4 regions of the Streptomyces sp. NPDC048504 genome follow, and region 4 is predicted to be linked to each of the others. Evidence: riboswitches for the same ligand, from Rfam matches in the RefSeq annotation. Region 4 holds a riboswitch; each other region holds the start of a gene.

Evidence for each region. A riboswitch is a leader RNA that binds a small molecule or an ion and turns the genes downstream of it on or off. The one in region 4 is predicted to bind cyclic di-AMP.
Region 1: another riboswitch for cyclic di-AMP. It lies ahead of ACGFY9_RS12770 (C40 family peptidase); the one in region 4 lies ahead of ACGFY9_RS28985 (NlpC/P60 family protein).
Region 2: another riboswitch for cyclic di-AMP. It lies ahead of ACGFY9_RS10355 (M23 family metallopeptidase); the one in region 4 lies ahead of ACGFY9_RS28985 (NlpC/P60 family protein).
Region 3: another riboswitch for cyclic di-AMP. It lies ahead of ACGFY9_RS46895 (M23 family metallopeptidase); the one in region 4 lies ahead of ACGFY9_RS28985 (NlpC/P60 family protein).

Annotation. Positions count from the first base shown of each region.
Region 1 covers NZ_JBICXA010000004.1:408,471-410,662, forward strand. The annotation lists gene ACGFY9_RS12760 (ATP-dependent Clp protease proteolytic subunit) at 1-73, shown strand, start outside; gene ACGFY9_RS12765 (hypothetical protein) at 81-389, shown strand; cyclic di-AMP (ydaO/yuaA leader) riboswitch at 729-908, shown strand; gene ACGFY9_RS12770 (C40 family peptidase) at 912-1,385, shown strand; gene ACGFY9_RS12775 (ATP-binding protein) at 1,478-1,936, opposite strand; gene ACGFY9_RS12780 (helix-turn-helix domain-containing protein) at 2,149-2,192, shown strand, end outside.
Region 2 covers NZ_JBICXA010000003.1:559,861-562,052, reverse strand. The annotation lists gene ACGFY9_RS10360 (M16 family metallopeptidase) at 1-976, shown strand, start outside; cyclic di-AMP (ydaO/yuaA leader) riboswitch at 1,191-1,350, shown strand; gene ACGFY9_RS10355 (M23 family metallopeptidase) at 1,364-2,119, shown strand.
Region 3 covers NZ_JBICXA010000029.1:62,517-64,708, reverse strand. The annotation lists gene ACGFY9_RS46900 (aldo/keto reductase) at 1-376, opposite strand, end outside; gene ACGFY9_RS46895 (M23 family metallopeptidase) at 431-1,441, opposite strand; cyclic di-AMP (ydaO/yuaA leader) riboswitch at 1,453-1,610, opposite strand; gene ACGFY9_RS46890 (PP2C family protein-serine/threonine phosphatase) at 1,844-2,192, opposite strand, start outside.
Region 4 covers NZ_JBICXA010000012.1:265,457-267,648, forward strand. The annotation lists gene ACGFY9_RS28980 (DUF1996 domain-containing protein) at 1-641, opposite strand, end outside; cyclic di-AMP (ydaO/yuaA leader) riboswitch at 991-1,164, shown strand; gene ACGFY9_RS28985 (NlpC/P60 family protein) at 1,173-2,192, shown strand, end outside.

The DNA.
Region 1 (2,192 bases), on a different contig from region 4:
CCTGGAATACGGCTTGGTGGACCGGATCGTGACCACCCGCAAGACCTCGCTCACCGAGCCGGGCGGGGAGTGAGCCGACGATGCTGCCGCCGGAACTGCCTCCACTGCCCGCACTGACGCGCGCCGAGGGCGAGTTGATCGACCGTTACCTGGATGTGGCCGACCTTCTCGGCCGTATCAACCCGGCGCACAACGGTGACACGTACCGTGGTCTGAGGGCCGCTCAGGCACTGGTCGCCAAGGCCGCCGAGCTGCGGGACGCGCTGGCGCTGATGCACCAGCGGGGTGAGACCGAACTGCACGCTCCCACCCTCGCGCGGGCGCTGCGCGTGCTGGACGGGGAGCGCCGCACGGCGCGCGTCACCCTGCCCGCGCCCTCCGACAGTTGACGGAGACACAGCCGCCTCGGGCGGCGTCCAAACCGGCCGAACGACGTACCCCTGATCGGCGTAGTCACTTCTCCGTCCATGCGGCCGTCCGGGTTGCGCAACACGCGTAGCCCGAGGGCCGCCTGAAGTGTTCCGGTGCTGGTCCGGGGGCCTGACACCCCTCGACGCCCCTTCGAACACGGGGGTGTCCACCCGAACGGGTGAGTGGTGAGTAACCCCACAAATCCCCGGTTCCGTTGGGCTTTTCGGAGATTCATAGGTGAAGATCCCTGTCTGACGACAAGACCCCGCCGCAGCGGCGGGGCGATCCGGGCGGACGCCGAGTCCTGCCGCCGCCCGGATGACAGGTCGACAGGATTGCATCGGCAGGAGTGGAGGACCCAAGCACGACGGGTCGCCGGGACGGTCACGCCATGACCGGGTCGAGCAGCCCTTGGGGTGAAGCCGCGTCAGCGGCCGGGCAACTTCGCCAGCCCGAATCCGACAGGTCATCCTTCACAGGCGGCTGACGAAGGGTTGCGCATGACTGCGCTCAATCGTGTCCCGTCGCTGATGGTCAGGGCCGGTACGGCCTCGGCCTTCGCCATCGCCGCTGTTGGCGGCTCCGTCGTGATACCGGGCGTCGCATCCGACGCCGCGGCCGCGACACCCGCGACGAAGGCGCTCCAGGTCGCGGCGTCCAAGAAGGGCGCCCCGTACAGGTACGGGGCCACCGGACCGGGCCGCTTCGACTGCTCCGGGCTCACGCTGTACTCGTACAAGAAGGCGGGCAAGAAACTGCCCCGTACGGCGGCCCAGCAGTACAACAAGACCCACCACATCTCGGCCAAGAGCCGCAAGGCCGGGGACCTCGTCTTCTTCCACTCGGGCTCCAGCGTCTACCACGTCGGCATCTACGCCGGCAAGGGAAAGATCTGGCACGCCCCGAAGACGGGGGACGTGGTGAGGCTGCAGAAGATCTGGACCAAGAGCGTCTGGTACGGCCGGGTCAGCTAAGAGCCAAGACCTGTCCGAATCTCCCGAGGGGGTGGTGGCCACCTGACAGGCCGCCACCCCCTCGGGTGTCCAGGGACGTTCACAACGCTGTCCTACGGCTCCTGCTGGCCCGCGGCGGTCACCGGCCGGGCCGGTACCGTCCAGGGCACCTCGATGGAGACCGTCTTGCCGCCCTCCAGGGTGGGCCGGACCTTGAGTTTGCCGCCGCACTCCGCGGTCAGCCAGCGGATGATCACCATGCCCCGGCCGTTGTCCTGCTGGACGGCGGCCGGCAGGCGTTTCGGGAACCGAGGATGGCTGTCGGTGACCCCGATGTGCAGCCGTTCGTCACGCTCCAGCTCGATGTCCACCGTGAAGGTGGGTGACTGCCCGAAGGTGTGCTGTACGGCGTTGGTGGCGAGTTCGGAGACGATGAGGCGGATGGTGTCGGCGACCTCCGTGTCCGCCGGAAGTCCCCATTCCACCAGGGTCCCGACGACGTAGGTGCGGGCGGTGGAGACCGAGGCGGGATCGCTCGGCAGAGTGACGGATGCTTCCAGATGGTCTGCCATGGCGCGGTCGTCCCTTTCCCGCGGGACCGGTGTCCGACACGGAGCGGATGGTTCGAGTACGGTCCCGGACTGGTGCTTCTTCGCCAGACTGCCATTACCGCGTCGGTAACGGTGGCGATCCACCAAGATATGCATATATCTGTCGCTCGAAGCGGTGAACTCTGCGACCCCAGACCGTATTTGGGCGGCTCGGAAGGAGTAAGGAGAAACCCATGCAGTACGGTCCCGCGGTGCGCCGCCGGAAACTGGGCGCGGA
Region 2 (2,192 bases), on a different contig from region 4:
CGAGGTCGAGCGGCTGGTCCGCAACCGCCTCGACGAGATCCCGCACGAGACGGCCAACCCGTCCCGCCGCGCGGCCAAGGAGCTCTCCAAGGAGCTGTTCCCGGCGACCTCGCGCATGTCGCGCCCGCGCCAGGGCACCGAGGAGACCGTCCAGAAGATCGACTCCGGGGCCGTACGCGCGTTCTACGAGCGGCACGTCCGCCCCGCGACGGCCACCGTCGTGGTCGTCGGCGACCTCACCGGCATCGACCTGGACGCGCTCCTCGCCGACACCCTGGGTTCGTGGACAGGCTCCACCGCGCAGCCGCGTCCCGTGCCGCCGGTGACCGCCGACGACACCGGGCGGGTCGTGATCGTGCACCGTCCCGGCGCCGTCCAGACGCAGTTGCTCATCGGCCGCGTCGGAGCCGACCGGCACGACCGCGTGTGGCCCGCCCAGGTGCTCGGCACGTACTGCCTCGGCGGCACCCTCACCTCCCGCCTGGACCGCGTCCTGCGCGAGGAGAAGGGCTACACCTACGGTGTGCGGGCGTTCGGCCAGGTGCTGCGCTCGGCACCCGACGGCACGGGCGCCTCGATGCTCGCCATCAGCGGCTCCGTGGACACGCCGAACACCGGTCCCGCGCTGGACGACCTGTGGACGGTGCTCCGCAAGCTCGCCGAGGGCGGACTCACCGACGCCGAGCGGGACATCGCCGTACAGAACCTCGTCGGGGTGGCGCCGCTCAAGTACGAGACCGCCGCGGCCGTCGCGAGCACGCTGGCCGACCAGGTCGAGCAGCACCTGCCCGACGACTACCAGGCGACGCTGTACCAGCAGCTCGCCGCGACCGGCACCGTGGAGGCCACCGCGGCGGTCGTGAACGCCTTCCCGGTGGACCGTCTGGTGACGATCCTGGTCGGCGACGCGGAGCAGATCAAGGAGCCCGTCGAGGCTCTCGGCATCGGCGAAGTGACCGTCGTCGCGGCCGAGTAGACGACCCGTAGCGAGCCGACGAGCGGCACGCGCGCGTGGGGGCCCTGGTGACTGAAGAGTCACCAGGGCCCCCTAATGTCCGAATTGGGGGAGAGGTTGCCCGTCTGCCCTGTGGCATGTGCAACAAAACCCGTGATCCGTTTGGGGATTGAAAGTGGCCCCCCTTAGCGTCGGTCCGGCTGTCCGTCAGGCACCGCGCCGCACTCGCGGCACCGGACAGTCATCGCCGAGTCCCCGTACGGCGCGAGCCAGGGGAGCCGGGGACCCAGGTCCCTGGGGTGAATCGGACGCCCGCGCGCACAGCGAGGGGGTCCGTAGGAGACCTTCCTGCTCCGAACCCGTCAGCTAACCCGGTAGGCGAGAAGGAAGGAAAGGACCAGCCACTCCATGGCGTTCACCCGCGCCACCGGGAAGCACCGTCGCCCGAGCCGGACCCACCGCACCACCGTTCGTGCCGCGAGTGTCGCGGCTCTCGCCACCTCCGGCGTCGTAGGCACCCTGGCCGCAGCCCCGGCGTTCGCTGCGGAGCCCGCCGCCGAGCAGACCGGTCTCACCCCCGTCGTCGCCATGGGCGACGCCGTCGCCGAGAAGATCGACGCCCAGGCCGTCGCCCAGCAGCAGGCCGCGGACGAAGCTCTGGCCAAGGAGGTCGCCCGCGCCAAGGCCGCGGCACTGGCCAAGGCGGAGCGCGAGGCCGAGGTACGCGCCGCCCGCGCCGCCGAGCGCAAGAAGCTCAACACCTTCGTCGCGCCGGTCACCGGCTCGTACGTCTCCACGGGCTACAAGACCGGCGGCTCCCTGTGGTCCTCCGGTGCCCACACCGGCATCGACTTCCACGCCTCGACCGGCACCTCCGTGCACGCGGTGGGCTCCGGCACCGTCGTCGAGGCCGGCTGGGGCGGCTCGTACGGCAATCAAGTGGTGATCAAGATGGCCGACGGCATGTACACCATGTACGGCCACCTGTCGTCCATCGGTGTCGCCGTCGGCCAGACGGTCACCCCGGGCCAACAGATCGGCCTCTCCGGGGCGACCGGCAACGTCACCGGCCCGCACCTCCACTTCGAGGCCCGCACGACCGCCGAGTACGGCTCCGACGTCGACCCCGTCGCCTACCTCCGCAAGCACGGTGTGAACGTCTGACGACGCACCTCCGCACTTCCCGAAGCCCTGGCCCGCCCGGCCGGGGCTTTCGGTGTTTCCGGAGCCCTCCTGT
Region 3 (2,192 bases), on a different contig from region 4:
AGTGCGGGTAGTACAGGTCGATGTAGTCGGTGCCCAGGCGGCGCAGCGAGGCGTCGGCGGCGGCCTTGATGTTGGCGGCGGACAGGCCGGGGTAGTCGGGGTGCTGGCTGACCTTGGTGGCGATGACGACGCCGGCACGGTTGCCGCGGGCCTTGAGCCACTTGCCGATGACGGTCTCGGACTCGCCGCCCTGGTTGCCCGGCGCGAACGCCGAGTAGGAGTCGGCGGTGTCGACGAAGTTGCCGCCGGCGGCCGCATACGCGTCGAGCACGGCGAAGGAGGCCGCCTCGTCGGCGGTCCAGCCGAACACGTTGCCGCCGAGGTTCAGCGGGAAGATCTCCAGGTCGGACCGGCCCAGCTTGCGAAGAGAAGTCATGCTTCACCTCAACCGCCGGACCGGAACCGGATATTCCAGACGATCAGGGAGGGATCAGGGGTTGAGGCCCTTGCTGCGCAGCCAGGGCGCCGGATCGCTCGCGGTGGCGGCGCCGTTGATGTGCACCTCCAGGTGGAGGTGCGGCCCGGTCACGTTGCCGGTCGCGCCGACGCGGCCGATGACCTCACCGGTGGAGACCTTCTGCCCGACGCTGACGTTGATCGAGGACTGGTGGCAGAACCACAGCTCGGTGCCGTCGTCGAGGGTGATGATCGTGCGGTACCCGTACGACCCGGCCCAGCCCGCCTCGGTGACCGTGCCGCTGTGGATGGCCTTGATCAGCGTGCCGGTGGGCGCGGCGAAGTCGAGGCCCGTGTGGTACCCGGAGGACCACATCGAGCCGGCCTGGCCGAAGGTGCCGGTGATCGTGTACGAGCCGACGGGCAGCGTGTACTGCTTGGCCAGCGCGGCGAGCTTCGCGGCCTCGGCCTTCTTCGCGGCGGCGGCCTCCGCGGCCTTCTTCGCGGCGGCGGCCTTCTTCGCGGCGTCCTTCTCGGCCTTGGCGGCGGCGTCGTCGACCTGCTTGGCGACGGCGGCCTCGACGGCGGCCTTCGACTTGCCGTCGACCTGCACCTGCTGCGATTCGGCCTGCGCCATGATCCGGTTGCGCAGCAGCTCACCCGCGTCCGAGGCGCCCTTGGCGGTCTCGGTCGTGCTGACCCCGACGCTGCTGAGCGCCGTGGCGGAACCCTTGGGGGTGCTGCTGGACGAGTCGTCCAGCAGGTGGCCCACGGAGGGCAGGTCGGGCAGGGAGATGGAGACCGGCGGCTTGCCGGTGTTGGCGCTGGCCATACCGCCCGCGCTGACGGCGGCTATGACACCGACGCCCAGGACGGTGGAGCTGCGGGCGAATCCTCCGCCACCACGCTGCTTGGCGACACGGTGCTTGCCGCGGTTGGGAGCAACGGACTCCGCGCTGGGATTCCACTCCTCCCAGGGGCCCTCGTCGGGGCGGTAACCGCCGTAGACGACAGGGGCTTCTGGGGCAGCCTGGTTTGACGCCACGTGGGCGTGCTCCTTTCCTTCCTTCTCGCCTACCGGGTTAGCTGACGGGTTCGGAGCAGGAAGGTCTCCTACGCGCGTATACCGGCCGTGTTGCCACGGCGGTCGACGAGCGATTCACCCCAAGGTGGTGGTTCCCCGGTTCCCTCGCGGGATTCGGCGCGTGCGCACGGAGCCATCTCTTGTGACGGCTGGGACGACCGCGCTGCGTTATCGAACGTTAATAGACACGGGCGCCCGTTTCCAAGCTGTTCGGCTTGATCATTAACCTTTCCTTGCTGGACGAACGGCCCACCACCGGCGAAAAACGGGCGAGTTGGCCAAGTCTCAGAATTCCCACAGGTATTGACGGCACGTCAGTTGTTATGCGGAGGGCTCCCGCCCGGTCACCCGCCGTGATGACGGTCATGGATGGCGTACGGCGATCATCGCCATGTCGTCCGTCATCCAGCCCCCAGAGTACCGGCGCACCTCCTTGGCGAGGATGCCGAGCAACGCCTCGGGACTGCGGAAGGTCCGGCCGGCCAGCCGCGCACCGGGGTCGTAGAAGACACCGTGGGAGTCGCGCGCCTCGGACAGCCCGTCGGTGTGGACGAGGAGGGTGGCCCCGCCCGGGAACGCGAACTCCTCGGCGCGGTCGGGCCAGACCCCCAACTCGCCCATTCCCAGGGGCAGTGCGGGCTCCCGGACCTGCAACGTGCGTACGGTGCCGTCCTCGTGCAGCAGCAGCGGCGGCGGGTGTCCCCGGTCGACG
Region 4 (2,192 bases):
GTGACGAACGTTCCGCTGGAGGCGTCGGCCTGATCCTGCGGGGTGTTCACGTTGGGCTGTACCGAGGTGATGTCCGCGTAGTCCGAGGCGACGGGCCCGTTGGTGGACGGCTGGTTGCCCTGCTGGCCCTGGCCGTCACCCTGCTGCTGGTCCTGGCTGGTCGGGTCGGCGCTACCGCTCTGATCGCCGCCGCCGCCGTTCTCGTCGCCGTTCGTGGGGGCGATCAGGGTGCAGCCGGCGAGTGCGTCGAGGCCCTCCGGGCGGTCCCCGACACGAGCGATGGCGTCGTCGATCCGCCCGATGGTCGCGGCCCGCTTCTCCTTCAACGGATTCATGATCGCGTTGTCGGCGAAGGAGGCGTCCTGGCGGATGGACTCCGTCGAGTCCTTCAGTTTCTGGTAGGCCTCGGTTATCTGCTGGTCCAGAAGCGCGAGTTGGGCGTCGACCTCCGTCTTCGCCTCGTCGGGGACGGTCGTCAACTGGGTGCCGATGTCCGGGCAGTCGATCGTCGCACCGCTCGACGCCGCATCGGGAGACCCTTGCTGGGACGAGTCACCGCCCCAACCGCCTTCGGACGCCGACGCGTAGACGTTCGCCGCCACCAGTCCTCCGCCGCCCAGCATCAGGGCGACTGCTGCCATCGTCGCGCGTCGTGCGCCTGTGGGGCGTCTGCGCGTGTTGCGTGCCAAGGAAGTTGCTCCTACACGTATCGGTCGGCCCGGATCGTCCCGGCATGGAAATCCCCCGTCCCAATACGGAGCCGGATGCCGGAGTGTTCAACCGTCCCAAAAATTCATAGCGACCTCACATGGATCACCGGACCCGGCGGGCCCATGAGCCATCGACTCCATGAGGCAGGACACGTTTGGGAGAGGTAAAGGTCACAAAAACGTATCGGACATATCGCGCTTCAACCTTCACACGAGGCACACACGTTGGCTAAGTTGACGCTCAGACCGTACGACCTACTCCGGCGATCAGCGCCGGGCCGCACGGTTTGCGCCGAATCCGGTGTGTCGCTCGCGACAGCCGGAACCGGGGACCCAACCGACTTGGGGTGAATCGGCCCAACTGCCCGTCCGGGCAAGGGTCGTAGGGCAATCCTTCCGTGATCGACCGCCCGAACCCGACAGCTAACCCGGTAGGCGCGATACGGAAGGAGCACGTCTGCCATGCCGGCAGAACGAAGTACGCGCACCGGAGGCAGTGGCCCCACCGTGGACGACCGACCCAGCCGTGACGAAGTGCAGCGGCGGATCAACTCCCTTTACGACAGGGCCGAGACGGCCACCGGAAACTACAACGCCACGCGCAAGATGTCCGGGGGTCCGCGCAAGCGTGTCGAGCCCCGTCCCAGCGCGTCGCGCCCTTCCGATCCCGCTCTCGACGCCGTCACCAAGCAGTGGTTCGACCGGGCCCGTGCCCAACTCGGCCCGACCGTACCGGCGGTCCTCCCGCCGGGCAGGACTCCCGCCCGTCCGGCGGCGGCCCGGCCCGAGCGCCCCGAACGACGCCCCGAGCCCGAGGGCGGCGCCCGGGCGCTCGAAGCACAGCCCGGCCGCGCCGTGGCCGAACTGACCGCGGGGACCGGCGCACCGGAGCCCGCTGCTCCTCACCTTGCAGCGCCCGTCGCGGAGTTGATGCCCGCGCCCATCGCCGCCCTGCCGCCCGCCGCGCCGCAGGCACCCCAGATGCCGCAGATGGTCCAGATGCCCCAGGCGACCGTCCTCGACCTGCCGCCCGTGCCCGCCGTCGAAGTGCCGCCCATGCCCGTGGTGGAGGCACAGCAATTCGCCGTCGCGGCGCCGGCCTTCGACCCGCTCACCGCGGACCTGGAGCTGCTCCCGTACATCGCCGCACCACGCACCGAACCGGCCCCGGCGAGTGCTACCTGGCCGCCCCCGGAGGCGACTTGGTCGACCGGGTCGGTGCCCATGGTCCCCGAACAGCAGATGTGGTCGACCGGGCAGATGCCCGTCGTGGCCGAGCAACAGACCTGGTCCACGGGGCAGATGCCCGTCGTGCCCCAGCAACAGGCATGGTCGACCGGGCAGGTCCCCATGGTGACCGAACAACAGCCTTGGTCGACCGGGCAGTTCGCTGCGGCATCGGAGCAACCCGCATGGTCGACCGGGCAGTTCGCTGTGGCAACGGAGCAACCCGCCTGGTCCACCGGGCAGATTCCGATGGTG